Regions from separate parts of the Paenibacillus residui genome, predicted to be linked through region 3. Evidence: predicted binding sites of a transcription regulator. Region 3 holds the regulator's gene; each other region holds the start of a gene.

Region 1 (4,692 bases), on a different contig from region 3:
TCAGGAACAACGAAGGAATCAGCAGAACCAATCCGGCAATGAAGGCGACAATCAAGGCAATGGCCATCGTTTCGTTAGTAAATCCGTCGTAAATCGTAATGTACGGATACAACAGGTAAGGCAAGTGGGCCGCCCCGTATCCGAAGAAAGCGAAGGCGTATTGCAGGATGACAAAGATAAATGCCGTTCCATACCTGCGCCCTTTCCACAGAAAGAAGAAAACGACGAGAAAACAAAGGAACGATAGGACGAACATCCACGACAGATCGACCATTCTGTTAAAATGCTCCGGATTGTGTTGGCTGATAAAGAAGAAAACGAACAGGCTGGCAAGTATCGTCGGCATGCTCCAGGCAAGGGCATATTTACGCAGGATGCCGAGAGCGGCATCATCCTTCGCTCTGGAAGCATAATAGGTCAGGAATGTTGCCGAGATATACAAGACGCTGACGATGGCCAGCATCACGACGGCCCATGAATAAGGGCTCAGGAACAGCTTGTTGTACAGGAAAGTAATTTTTCCGTCGACTACGGAGATATAGCCTCCCTCGGAGATCGTCAGCACGGTCGAAAGCGAGGCCGGGATAAGAAGCCCCGTAGCGCCATAGAGAAAGGCGTAAATCCGGCTGTTCCTGGCTCCGTAGGTGCCGAAGGCGTAATAAGATCCGCGAATGGCCAGCAGAATAATCGCGATGCTTCCCGGAAGCAGCAGAGCCGTTCCGAAATAATAAGCCGTGTCCGGGAAAAAACCGATAATGCCAACGAAGAAAAAGACGAGAAACACATTGGTGACTTCCCATACGGGAGATAAATAGCGTTCAATAACCCCTTGGATAATATGCCTCTTGCCCGTAATCATACTGGAATAGCTGAAGAAGCCGGCCCCGAAATCGATGGAAGCCACGATCAGATATCCGAACAAAAAAATCCACAAAACGGTTATCCCTACAACTTCGTAGCTCATTGAAGATAACCTCCTTCTGCCGCGCCCTCCTCCAGCTCTTTCTCAGCCGGGTGGTTGCGGAACAGCTTTCTCAGCACCTTAATGCAGGTTATAGCCAGTACAAGATACAATAAGCTGAACAATATAAGCATAGTTCCTACGTGCTCGGATGTCGTAGCTCCTTCCACCGTTTTCATATATCCTCGCAAGATCCAGGGCTGACGTCCGACTTCCGCGAAGATCCAGCCGAATTCGATAGCCAGGATGGCTAACGGGCCGCTGGCCACGATGAGCCTCAGCAAGGTACGGCGATGCGGGTTCCACGATTTTTTGTACTGCAGAACCATATAAACGCAGGAGATCAAGGCGAGGAAGACGCCGATCATAACCATTCCGTCGAACAAATAGTGAATATAGAGCGGCGGGCGCTCGTCTTCCGGAAAATCGTTCAAGCCGATCACTTCGGTGTTCGGCATGCCATGAGCCAGTATGCTGAGAGCATAAGGAATCTCAATGGCGTATTTGACCTGATTATCTTCCGTGAGAATACCCCCTAATATGAGGGGAGCCTTTTCGATAGTTTCAAAATGCCATTCGGCCGCAGCGAGCTTCTCCGGCTGGTATTTGGCGAGAAATTTACCTGAGAAATCACCGATCACCGCCGTCGAAATGGAGAAAATAAACGCCGCTGTCATCGTCAGATTTAATGCTTTTTTATAGTAGACGTGATCCCGTTTCTTCAACAGGGAGAAAGCCGCTATCGCAGCGAGAATAAAAGCGCTGGTCATATAGGCGGACGACAGGACATGGGAGACCTTAGTCGGTGTGGCCGGATTGAACATGGCCGCCAACGGCTGAATGTCCACAAGCTTGTTGTCTTGAAGCGTAAACCCTTGCGGTGTATTCATGAACGAATTGACGGTCGTGATAAAGAAAGCCGAAGCAGAAGAACCGATGACAACCGGAATGACGAGCAGGAAATGAGTGAAGCGGGATTTGAACCTGTCCCATGTATACAGATAAATTCCTAAGAAAATCGCTTCAAAGAAGAAAGCAAATGTCTCCATGAACAACGGCAAAGAAATAACCTGGCCGGCAACCTGCATGAAGCTCGGCCACAGCAAGCTCAGTTGCAGCCCGATAGCTGTTCCGGTTACAACGCCGATCGCTACCGTAATGACAAATCCCCGGGCCCAGCGTCTGGCAAGTAAAATATAATGGGGGTCCTTGCGGCGGATGCCCGTCCACTCGGCAAGAGCGATCATGAGAGGCACCCCGACGCCGACCGTTGCGAATATAATATGGAAACCGAGTGTTAAAGCCGTAAGAATTCTGCTGTATAAAGCCGGATCATTTGCAAACATGGCGTGAACTCCTTTCTCCCGTCAGGGTCAGAATAATCTTCTCAATAAGGCCAGCAGCATAACGGAAGCGGTGATGATGCACAGTACGATCAGCTTTTTTTCCTGTTTTTTATAATGGTTCATTCGGCTTCTTCCTTTCCATTAGCCAGAATTAATCCTCTTATCTATATATTAAGCTGAAAAGTGTGATCTTTTTCACATATATTGTGAGGAGTTCATGTCAACTTGTTTACAAACTGATGAATATTGCATGGCAGCTTGGTGACACAGGTATTCGGAAGCAGATTGGCAAGTGTCATTGATGCCGGGGAATGTCTTCACTGGAGACGGGTACTTGTCCATAGGCGCAACAGAAATAGTCGGTCGGTTCCACCAGATGTACGGGAACAAGGAAAAGCAAAGAAGCCGGGGGAAACCTTTGGCTTCTTTGCTTTTGTCAGTGCATGCGAAGATTGCAGGCCGTTTATTGACACTCGATTTATAAACGCTTATTCCGAACGTTTTTTGTCGGATTCGTAAATTGTAGGGGTGCCGAAAGGCTGGAACGATGAAATTTCTTCCTCGCCCAATCCAAAGGCCGTTTTACCGGATTTGGATTCCGCATGGGCGCCAAGTCCGTAGGGCATAACGTTTGGCAGTCCTGCGGCCTGCATGTTAGCCTCGTACGGCATGAAATTGGGCAATCCTGCGGCCTGCATGTTAGCCTCGTACGGCATGAAATGGGGCAGTCCTGCGGCCTGCACGTTAGCCTCGTACGGCATGAAATGGGGCAGTCCTGCGGCCTGCATGTTAGCCGAGTAAGGCTTCACATTGGATTGGCCGGCAGCCTGCATGTTAGCGGAGAACGGCATCACATTGGGCTGACCAGTAGCCTGCATGTTAGCGGAGAACGGCATGACATTGGGCTGACCTGCGGCCTGCATATTAGCGGAGAACGGCATGACATTGGGCTGACCTGCGGCCTGCATATTAGCGGAGAACGGCATGACATTGGGCTGACCTGCGGCCTGCATATTAGCGGAGAACGGCATGACATTGGGCTGACCTGCCGCCTGCATGTTAGCGGAGAACGGCATGACATTGGGTTGGCCGGCGGCCTGCATGTTAGCGGAGAACGGCATGATATTGGGCTGGCCGGCGGCCTGCATGTTAGCGGAGAACGGCATCACATTGTGATGGCCGAAATCATCCGGCTCTTGACCATACGGCATTATGGTAGGGGTGTATCCAGGCGCACCATATGTTTCATAGGGCATCGAATAAGGATGGAAGCCTCCCTCTTCGGCAAGGCCATGAAGTCCGGGATAACCCGGGGATTTGGACTTCCCGCCGGTTTGCAGCGGACCGATATTCGGCGCCGCCTGATAAGGCATCACCTGTGCAGGTGCGTTGGACATCGCCGAGTACGGTGCCGTTTGTTCCTTATATAATGTCTCGGTATGCATGCTGTGAAGTTTGGGGATGCCTACGACCTGACCGGCGCTTAAAGTCTGTGAACCTTTAAGATGAGGGTTCATCGTGCTAATGATTTGTGCCGGAACGTTGTAGGTTTCCGCCAGCCTTCCTAAGGTGTCTCCGTCCTCACACATATGCTGAGTGTAGAAGCTTTCATTCCTCTCATCGTCCTCACGGAAAAACGGGAAGAAGAACGGGGTCAGGAAGAAGAATGGAAAGAAGCGGCGCGGAAAAAAGAACGGACTGAAAAACGGGAAAAACTGTCTTTCGTCAAAACCTTGTGTCGTCGATGACTCAAATGAAGCACTCATGAATCGATCCTCCCAATCATTTCTGTTTGTTTTTTAAATATAGGCCATTATATGTGCGAATTCATGAACTGGTTCAATCGCCCGCCCATTTGGGCTTGCCAGAAGATTTTACATTCGCTTAACGAAACGATTGTTTTCCATTAACAAACCGTTGTTACGATGGAATTGTTAAGAACGAAGAGCATTTTTAAAAAGGGAGGACTCATGAATGTTTAAAAAGGTGACGAAAAAAGGTTTAAGCTTGGCTTTATCTGCCGTCCTGGCAGTAGGATTATTGGCCGGATGCGGCGGCAAAGAACCGGCGGGTAACGCGGGAGCGAATCCAAGCCCATCCCCGACGGCAACGGCACAAGCGAATGAGCCGGATAAAAATCCGGAAATCAGCGGCATGGTGACTTCCTCCGGATCAACGGCTCTCCTGCCCCTCGTTAAGCAAGCGGCGGAAGATTTTATGGCGAAGCATGAGAAGGTAACCATCAACGTGACCGGCGGAGGTTCCGGAACCGGAGTCAAGAATGTGGCGGACGGAACGTCGCATATCGGAAATTCGGACGTAGAGGCCGACGAGCAGTATAAAGATATTCTGGTAGATCATATCGTAGCGATCGCTCCGTTCGCA
Region 2 (4,692 bases), on a different contig from region 3:
CAGAAGACTGGCGAAGACGACGCCGAACAGAAACGGAGGCAGCAGGCTGCCCAGGAAGATAACCAGGTCCCATGTTTTCTTCCAGCGTACGCCGTCCACCTTCCCCCTGAATTCGAAGGCGACGCCGCGGCCGATCAGAGCCAGCAGCACAACGACGAGCGGCATGTAAAAACCGCTGAACAGCGTGGCATACCAGTGAGGAAAGGCGGCGAACATCGCCCCGCCTGCCGTCAGCAGCCACACTTCATTCGCATCCCAGAACGGGCCGATCGAATTGATCAGCACCCTGCGTTCCCCGTCAGTCCGGGCCAGAAGCTTGGTGGATAAGCCTACTCCGAAATCGAATCCTTCCAGAAAGAAGAATCCGATAAACAAGACGGCAACCAATATAAACCAGAGCTCATTTAGAGACAGCATGATATCCCTCCCGATCGAACGGATCATAATCCCGAGATTCAACTGGCGCAGCGGCGTCAGGTCCTTGCTTGATCACCCGCAGGAACAAATACACCATGACTATGGCCAGTACGGTATAAATAGCCGAGAAAGCAATAAGCGAGAACAGAACCTCCCCGGCGGTCACACTGGGCGATATGCTGTCCTCTGTGCGCATCAGCCCGAATACGGTCCACGGCTGTCGGCCGATCTCCGTCATGATCCATCCGGATGCATTGGCAATGTGCGGCAGGAAGATCGAGAAGATCATTAGCCGCATAAAGACACGGTTTCCCTGGCCGAGCTTCTTGCGCACAGCCAAGTAGACACCGTACATGCCGAGCAAAATCATCAGCGTTCCGGCCGCCACCATGATGCGGAAGCTCCAGAACGTTGTGCGTACCGGAGGAATGTAGTTTCCGGGCCCGTAGCTCTGCTCATACTCGGCTTGAAGCTCCTTCATGCCCCTTACTTCGCCGGTAAATTTACTGTAGGACAGGAAGCTGAGCAAATATGGAATTTTCCATTCCATGGAGTTCTCCTGCTTATCCGGATCGATGGCGGCGATCACCGTCCAGGGGGCGGGGTCCTCGCTCGTCTCCCACAACCCTTCGCTGGCGGCCATTTTCATAGGCTGCGTCTGGATCAGATACTGCGCCTGCTGATGACCGAAGACAGCCACCAGAACGGAAGTAACGAGAGCAACGACAATACTGAGCTGAAACGATTTTCTGAAAAATGACGTATCGCTTTTCTTAAGCAGCTTCCAGGCACTGATCCCCGCCATCAGGAACGCGCCTGTGGCCAAAGCTCCGAATATTGTGTGCGGAAATTCCACCAGCAGTTGACCGTTCGTGATCAGAGCGAAGAAATCGTTCATCTCCGCCCTGCCGTTATTGATCGTAAAGCCGACCGGTCGCTGCATAAAGGAATTCGCGGCAAGAATCCAGAAAGCAGACATGACGGTGCCGAAGACGACAAGCCAAATGCAGGCGAGATGAACCTTCTTGGACAGCCTATCCCAGCCGAAGATCCACAGGCCGATGAACGTCGATTCCATAAAGAACGCCAGCAGCGCCTCGACCGCCAGCGGTGCGCCGAAAACATCGCCCACAAAGCGGGAATAATTCGACCAGTTCATGCCGAACTGGAACTCCTGGATAATCCCGGTAACGACTCCGACGGCAAAGTTAATCAGGAACAGCTTCCCCCAGAACTTCGCCATCTTCTTGTATTCTTCATTCCCTTTAACTACATACATGGTTTCCATGATGGCAATCAGGAAGGCCAATCCGATCGACACCGGAACGAAGAAAAAGTGAAAAATAGTCGTCGATGCGAATTGGATGCGCGACAGAATAACCATATCCATTGACGTTTCCCCCAACTCTTCTATTTGTATACCGCCTTCCCCCCATTATGACCGATCCCCCTCGCCATACATGTGATGTTTGTCACACTTATTCTGACTTAAAATGACAATACAGCGAACTTTCCTAATGGCAGCGTTTTCGCCTTCTATGAGCAGAACAGCAGGCAGAGAAAAGCGAAAAAAGGCTTGAATGCTGCTCAAGCGGCCCACAACCACAATGAAGGAAAAAGCGCAAGTTTCCGAGGCTGCTCTAGCCTCAGAAATTGCGCATTTTCATAAAAGCGACGACGGAACATGAGTTATCCCCTCCTGCAAAAAAATAAAGGCTGCAGGAAAGTTACTACTCTCCTGCAGCCAAAACCGTGGGTTTTCTAAGGATTTCAACTCAACCATGAATCCGAAGCGGCACAAAACATTCCGGTCGGGAACGCAACATCTTTATAACGGACAATGCACCCGTATTCTTCTCCCGACGCGACGCAAAGCCATCCGTCTGCCGGATCGTAAGCGAGGGAGGAGATGTAATGGATACTTGCCCACTCCGTATCCATGTCGCGCAGCTCAATGTTGTCTTTAACGACACGCGGCCTGCCCAAATCGACGAACCCGCATTCGCGCGAGAAATGAAAGACATGCCCCGCATCCTTAGTCCCGCCGTACACCCCGATGACTTCATCGTGATTCCGCTTGATGAAATTCCGCAGTTGGCCGCTGGAATGCAGCCTGCCGTACACAGTCGTTCGGCGGAGGTCTGACGAGAGCGTAAACAGCATGCCGTCGTACGTTCCAAGCACAATCGTTCCGTCCCCTAGAACAGCTCCCCCTGTTATTGTCGCTCTGAAGGCCCTCCCTCTAATAGAAGGGGTTCGAATGGCGAGCGTCTCAGAGCGCATTTCGCTTATATCATAGATCCGCATTTCGTCGTTTTTGGCAGACAGTAATACACGATGTTCACTCAGCTTCACCGGTTCCGCGTCATTAGTCTCCATTCGTATATTGTGCAGCATACGGAAGCCGCCGCTGCCAAGGTCACAAACGTACACGGCTCCATCATAATCGCTGGCGAGCAGCTTGTTCCCCTCCAGCATGAAGTGGAGTCTCACAAGCTCGATACCTTGAGGAACCTTCAGCCTATGCCCCACTCTGTTCCGTTCGAGCTCGATAAGTACGATGCTTCCGTCTGTTGTTAGCAACGCAGCCTTGTTCTTGCCGGCATTCACACAGGATACCGGAGCGCCTTCGTCGTAGACGACCGCGATTTCCTTAGGTTCCTCACCGCTATAGTCGGATTCGATTAGATACACGCTCTCTTTACCGCTGATGGCATAAACCTTGCCGTCCATCGCATAGACATGCTTAACCGCAGTGTCCTTCCAACCCATATACTGGTGAAGCGGCAAAGTGCGAACCGTCTCAGCCGCGATATGCATAAATGCCGGACTTCCGACCCCGTTATAATCCGGTTCGGTATAAGGCCGAATCTGCGCGTCTGGCGCATCTTCCCCCGGAGGCTGCAGCTTGTTTACATCAACCGCCAATACGTACGGGGAAAATTCCCCGCATACGTCGACCATGTGAAGCCAACCGTTGCGGTCGAAAAGCATCTCGCAAATGTATTGTGAATCTTTGCCGCCCGGAGTGATGAGTCCCAGATTTTCCGGCTCCCCTCCTCTTAAAATATCCCATCTGACCAACCGAATCGGGCAATACTCGTCGTATGTTTTCAACCCGTAATACAGAACGAAGTTGTCGTCCGCAGCCAGCCCTCCGATCCCGTAAGAGTTCTTCGGTATTTGATGGCGCAGATGAACCGGACCGTGCCTGGTCACTTCCAGCGTTTCCGGATGAAGCTCGATCATTTCCCCATCCATATTATCGACCATAAACAAAGTGCCTCGGGGGGAGCGAAGTGCAAAAATAAACTGCCTTCGTTGTTTGGTTCCGTGTGGCGACATGAATCTTATCTTCAGGTCTTCGATGGCGTCCCGTTCGGGGTCGTATCTCCATATACCTCCGGTAAAAGAGCTGCCGTACAGGCGTCCCTTATCGTCCTTCGCCAGTCTGCATGAAGAATATTCTGACACCTTGCCATAATCTTTAACCTCATTCGTTTCCAGATCCAACCGGTAAAAATGTCCCCTCATATACCCGAGAAAATAATAGTATCTCGGATCGTTTCCCAACATGCCGCCATATATACTTTCCCTCGGTACGGGAATTCCTCTGACCTGCACTTCGTTCGTGTCGGGATTGACGATCATCACAATGGACCCGGGATACCCTTCCCACTGGTCTTCATAATGCTGCTCGAACATCCATTGCTTATGACCGGGAGCCGGCGCCGTGTTGTGGGTTGCCATAATGAGCCGGCCGTCCGGCAGAAAATCAATGCTCGTGTGAATTTTGCTCGGCGGCATATGCGCCGGATCGACGATCCAGACATCCGCCACATCGAAGATCAGCCGCAGCTCCCCCGTTTTCGGATAATACTCATACAGCAAAGCCGTCAACGGCTTTTCGTTCTCGCCGCATACGCTTATATAAAATCGGTCGTCGGGCGATCGTACGAAATCCCATACCGCATTATGCCCCTTCTCGTTCGGCAGCTGCGTGTACCGGGTGTGCGCTTCCGGGATCCCGGCCAATAAATTGTGTTTCATCCCCTTCTCCCCCTATAAAGGTCCGTCCATAGCTTAATTTTTGATAATCTCCAGTTCTTTTAACTGCTTTTCCGCCGAATCCAGCATCAATTGGTATTTAAACGTTGTCAGCAGTTTTTCCAGAAAATCGTCATATTCGCTTATAGAACGCTTGCCATAGATAAATTTTGCTATTTCCTCTTCCATGAAACGGTAGGCATCCGCAGGATTGTACCCGTCCGGAAT
Region 3 (4,692 bases):
AACCGGGCTTGCCCATGGTTTAAAAAATGCTTCTATCACCGGGCCAGGAATGACGCCAATAAAGCGGATGTGGTCATTACTAACCATTCCTTGCTGTTCACCGATATCAAGGCGGATCATCGCCTGCTTCCTTCCTACAAACATCTGGTTATCGATGAAGCGCATCATCTGGAAGAGGTCGCCAGCAAGCATATGGGAATCGAACTGAAATACATGTCCTTCGTGAATACTCTTACCCGATTGTTTAGAGACAGTAAGAACGGACAGCTTCCGTCCTTGCGCATACGGTTACAAGGATTGGGCGGGGAGCTTCCGGAGCATTCTGCGGAATGGGACGCTCTCATTGAGGGAATCTACCCTAAACTGGTCGAGGTTAAAGAGCATTGGGATCATTTGGCCGAGCTGCTTTACGAGCTAGTGAACGGTAAGATGGGCGAGTCGGGAGAAACCGGCCAGCTTGTATTTAGGATTAAGGACGATCAAATGCCGAAGCAGTGGGATAAACTGCTGACCATCGAGGATAACATCTATATCGGCCTGGGCGAGATCAGCCGCAAGCTGGACCGTCTCGCGCAAGAGTTGAAGGATTGGCAGGAGGAACATGATCTTAAAGGCAGCTTGACCGACCTTGCCGGTTCCGTGAAAGAACTAAACCGCCAGAGAGATGCTCTGCGCTTCTTCATGAAGAGAAGCGATCCGGATTATGTATATTGGCTCGAAGCAAGCCCTCAATTCAAGATGAGGTCGCTTCATCTGTTCAGCGTGCCCACTGACGTAAGCAAAATTTTGCAGCAATCCCTGTTCGATGAAAAAGACAGCGTTATTCTGACATCCGCCACTCTTTCCGTCGACAAGACCTTTGATTACAGCCGCGATCAGTTGGGGCTGGGAAGGTCGGATAAGCTGAACACCGTTTTGCTTCCTTCTCCGTTCAATTACCGCAAGCAGGCGCTGGTTTGCATCCCTCGGGATTTTCCCGGGATTAAAGGAAGAGACGGAGAAGATTATTTCGTACACAAGCTGGTAGAATCGCTTCATGAGGTAGCTGTAGAAACAAGGGGCCGCATGCTGGTTCTCTTCACTTCGTACCGTATGCTCAAGAATGCTTATCCGGAATTGAAGGAAAGGCTTGCCTCGGCAGGTATTCAGGTGCTGGGGCAGGGGATAGACAGCTTTAACCGCAGCAAGCTGACACGCTTGTTCCAGGAGAGCGAATCCGCCGTATTGCTGGGGACGAGCAGCTTCTGGGAAGGGGTCGATATTCCGGGAGAAGCTTTGACCTGCCTGGCGATCGTTCGTCTTCCTTTCCAGCCTCCCAACCATCCTGTAACGGAAGCCAAGAGCGAACAGCTGAAGAAAAGTAATCTCAATCCTTTCATGAAGCTGTCTGTGCCTCAGGCGGTCATCCGCTTCAAGCAGGGCTTCGGCCGTCTTGTTCGCAGGGCCAGCGATAAAGGAATTGTTATCTTATATGATACCAGGGTCATCGATACCCAGTACGGCAAATACTTTCTTTACTCCTTGCCCGGGCCCAAAATCGAGCACATGCCGACCGGGCAGATGGTTCCGCGGATTAAACAATGGATGGAGGAGGAACACGCTTGAAATCGATGAAAATATCCGAAGCCGTCGTTAGGCGGCTCCCCATTTATTTGCGCTTCCTGAACGAATTAAACCGGATGAACGTAACTACCGTTTCCTCTCAGGATTTAGGAAGCAAGCTGGATCTCAATCCGGCCCAAATCCGCAAAGATTTGGCTTATTTCGGCGAGTTCGGCAAGAAGGGAATCGGCTACGACGTTAAGTATCTCATAGAGAAGATTCGACAAATTTTGAAGCTGGACCAAAGAATTCAAGTGGCGCTGGTCGGAGCGGGTAACTTAGGCAGAGCTTTGTGTAATTATAATGCTTATTTGCAGGATAACATGAAGATTGTCGCTGTGTTTGATGCGGAGAAGTCCAAGATCGGGCAGAACATGAACAATTTAACCGTGCTTCCGATGTCGGAGCTGACCGATACGATCCGGGAGCTGCAAATAAGGATCGGGATTATTACGGTTCCCGCTTCGGAGGCTCAGAATGTAGCCGATCGGTTTGTCGAGGCCGGGATCGAGGCTATATTAAATTTTGCCCCGGTCATTATTAAAGTTCCGCCCCATATAAGGGTTCATCATGCAGATTTTACAACGGATCTGCAGAGCCTGGCTTACTATCTGAACAAAGAGGAAGAGGCGTGATCAAGGCGCCGCACATTGAAAATTGCCGGTTCACCGGAGCCGGTTCACTGTAACATAATAAAGGCTTGTCCGGTCTCGAGCCGTACAAGCCTTATTATTATGAAAGACCGCCTCAAGCGGGGTTTAGCCGATTAAGCGTAGCGCAGTACAACGCTGTCCAGAATGTTTGCCACATCTTCACAGGAGTCCGTCGTCTGCTCCAGACGCTCATACAGCTCTTTGATTTTAAAGTCGTGGTAAGGGTCCTTGGGAGAAACGAAGATCGCGCGAATGCCTTCTCTCATTAAGCGGTCGGCTTCATTCTCCAGACTGTTGATATGTACGGCATGCTCGGTAATTTCAGAATATTTCTTCTTGGAAAGCAGCTTGAAGGCCTCCAGAATATGCTCACAGCTCGATACAATGACTTCAGCGAATTCTTTCATGAAATCATCGGTTTTATCAATATTTAAATAATCGAAACGGGCGATGGTCGCTTCGATACCGTCCACTACATCATCCACAGACATGGCCAGCTCCATAATATCCTCGCGGTCAATCGGAGTAAGGAATACTTTGCTTAATCCTTTAAATATGGAATGTGTCAGTTGATCCCCTTTGTTCTCCAATTCTTTGAGCTTATCGAAATAAGGGGCTAACGCGCTTGAGCCGGACATGGCCTCCCGAAAGACTTTGGCCGCTTCCAGAGTATTCTCGGCCGCTTCAATCAATAGTGCTAAAAAATCGGTATCTTTCTTCTTGCCGCTAAACATTGTGATAAGACCCCTTTCCTCTGTTGAATCTAACATGGACCTATCGGCCTTAGATTCTTAAACCGTTTAATGTCGTTTCATAAAATTAAAAATAGCACATTCTCCAGCCTAAAAGCAATGGACCGGTTATATAGGCTATTTGCCGGGCATTTTTTGTCATTGAAATTGGTGCTAAAGCAATAAGTCCTGCTATTTTAAAATGTACCCGTCTTTCTTGATTTTAACCTTACTAAGCGGTACATTGGAAAAGAATGATATTTCGTGAAAGGGTTGAATACATTGACGGATACAGTGATTATTAATGGAAGCTTTATAACGATGGACCCCGCTCAGCCTTACGTGGAAGGGGTTATGGTTATTAAAGGTGACCGGATAGATTATGTCGGACCTGAGAAGCAGGATTCCATAAGCAAGGATGCGCGTATCATTAACGGTCGCCATAAGCTGTACATGCCGGGATTGGTGAATACCCACGGACATGCGGCTATGACCCTGCTTAGAGGAGTGGGTGATGATTTGGCTCTTCAGGTGTGGCTGGAAGAAAAAATGTGGCCGAATGAAGCCAAGTTTACGTCCGAAGACGTCAAATGGGGCACTCTGCTAGCCATACTGGAGATGATGAAGGGCGGGACCACCTGCTTCGTCGACATGTACGACCATATGAATGAGGTCGCGCTGGCGGTAGAGCAGTCCGGCATGCGCGGCTGCTTGACCCGCGGCGTCATCGGATTATGTCCGCCGGATGTCCAGGATGCCAAGCTGGCTGAAGCGAAGCAATTTGCCCGCGATTGGCATGGCAAGGCCGATGGCCGGATTACGACGATGATGGCCCCTCATGCCGCCTACACCTGCCCTCCGGATTACATCGAGAGAATAGTGGAAGCCGCTCATGAGCTCAATCTTCCTCTTCATACCCATATGTCCGAAACGGCCGCCGAAGTCGAGCAGAACGTGAAGCAGTATGGCAGCAGACCGCCGGAGCATCTGGCCAAGCTCGGAGTATTCTCGCGGCCTTGTCTGGTGGCCCATGGAGTGCACCTCACCGACGAGGAAATCGCATTGCTTCAGAAGCATGATGTCCGGATTTCCCATAATCCCGGAAGCAACCTGAAGCTGGCCAGCGGTATAGCCCGTGTGCCTGATCTCCTTAAGGCCGGAATCAAGGTGTCGCTCGGGACGGACGGAGCGGCAAGCAATAACAATTTGGATATGTTCGAGGAGATGAGACTGGCCGCGTTAATCCACAAGGGAGTATCCGGAGATCCGGTTTCCATTCCTGCAGAGCAGGCGTTGAGAATGGGAACGTTAGAAGGCGCACAATCGATATGGCTTGAGGACGTAGGAAGCTTGAAGCAGGGGATGAAGGCCGATTTCATCGCTTTGGATGCAGATCAGCCTCATTTGCTGCCTAAATCAAATTATTTATCTCATGTCGTTTACTCCGCATCTGCGAATGATGTAACCGATGTTTATGTAAATGGCAAACAAATTGTGCGGGACAGACAATGTCTGACTCTGGATGAGGAAAAGATAAAAGCTGAGTTCCGCCAACGATTCAGCGCGTTGCTTGGATAATGAGCAATCCTCGAATAAAAAATACCGGGAGGCCGATCGAAGTTGCACTATAAGAAACGAATCGTTTGGGGCAGTATCGCTGCGGTGGCCCTGCTGGTTTTCATTGCTTTTCGGTTTTATGATGCGGT

The links. The regulator Rex, encoded in region 3, represses fermentation and respiration genes when NADH is low (regulators of the CRP and FNR family bind a similar motif). The targets are predictions, from matches to a motif close to TTGTGAAATATTTCACAA.
Region 1: the regulator Rex is predicted to act here: its motif matches at 2,491-2,508, upstream of ACFQ03_RS13420 (cytochrome ubiquinol oxidase subunit I).
Region 2: the regulator Rex is predicted to act here: its motif matches at 1,878-1,895, upstream of ACFQ03_RS05065 (cytochrome ubiquinol oxidase subunit I).

What each region holds. Positions count from the first base shown of each region.
Region 1 is NZ_JBHTIU010000039.1:300,730-305,421, reverse strand. Features, by position in the region: gene ACFQ03_RS13425 (cytochrome d ubiquinol oxidase subunit II) at 1-964, opposite strand, end outside; gene ACFQ03_RS13420 (cytochrome ubiquinol oxidase subunit I) at 961-2,307, opposite strand; gene ACFQ03_RS13415 (LysM peptidoglycan-binding domain-containing protein) at 2,796-4,073, opposite strand; gene ACFQ03_RS13410 (phosphate ABC transporter substrate-binding protein) at 4,282-4,692, shown strand, end outside.
Region 2 is NZ_JBHTIU010000013.1:57,872-62,563, reverse strand. Features, by position in the region: gene cydB (cytochrome d ubiquinol oxidase subunit II) at 1-417, opposite strand, end outside; gene ACFQ03_RS05065 (cytochrome ubiquinol oxidase subunit I) at 401-1,807, opposite strand; gene ACFQ03_RS05060 (hypothetical protein) at 2,188-4,467, opposite strand; gene ACFQ03_RS05055 (hypothetical protein) at 4,501-4,692, opposite strand, start outside.
Region 3 is NZ_JBHTIU010000003.1:88,770-93,461, forward strand. Features, by position in the region: gene dinG (ATP-dependent DNA helicase DinG) at 1-1,605, shown strand, start outside; gene ACFQ03_RS01485 (redox-sensing transcriptional repressor Rex) at 1,602-2,237, shown strand; gene ACFQ03_RS01490 (DUF47 domain-containing protein) at 2,369-2,989, opposite strand; gene ACFQ03_RS01495 (amidohydrolase) at 3,269-4,564, shown strand; gene ACFQ03_RS01500 (cell wall elongation regulator TseB-like domain-containing protein) at 4,607-4,692, shown strand, end outside.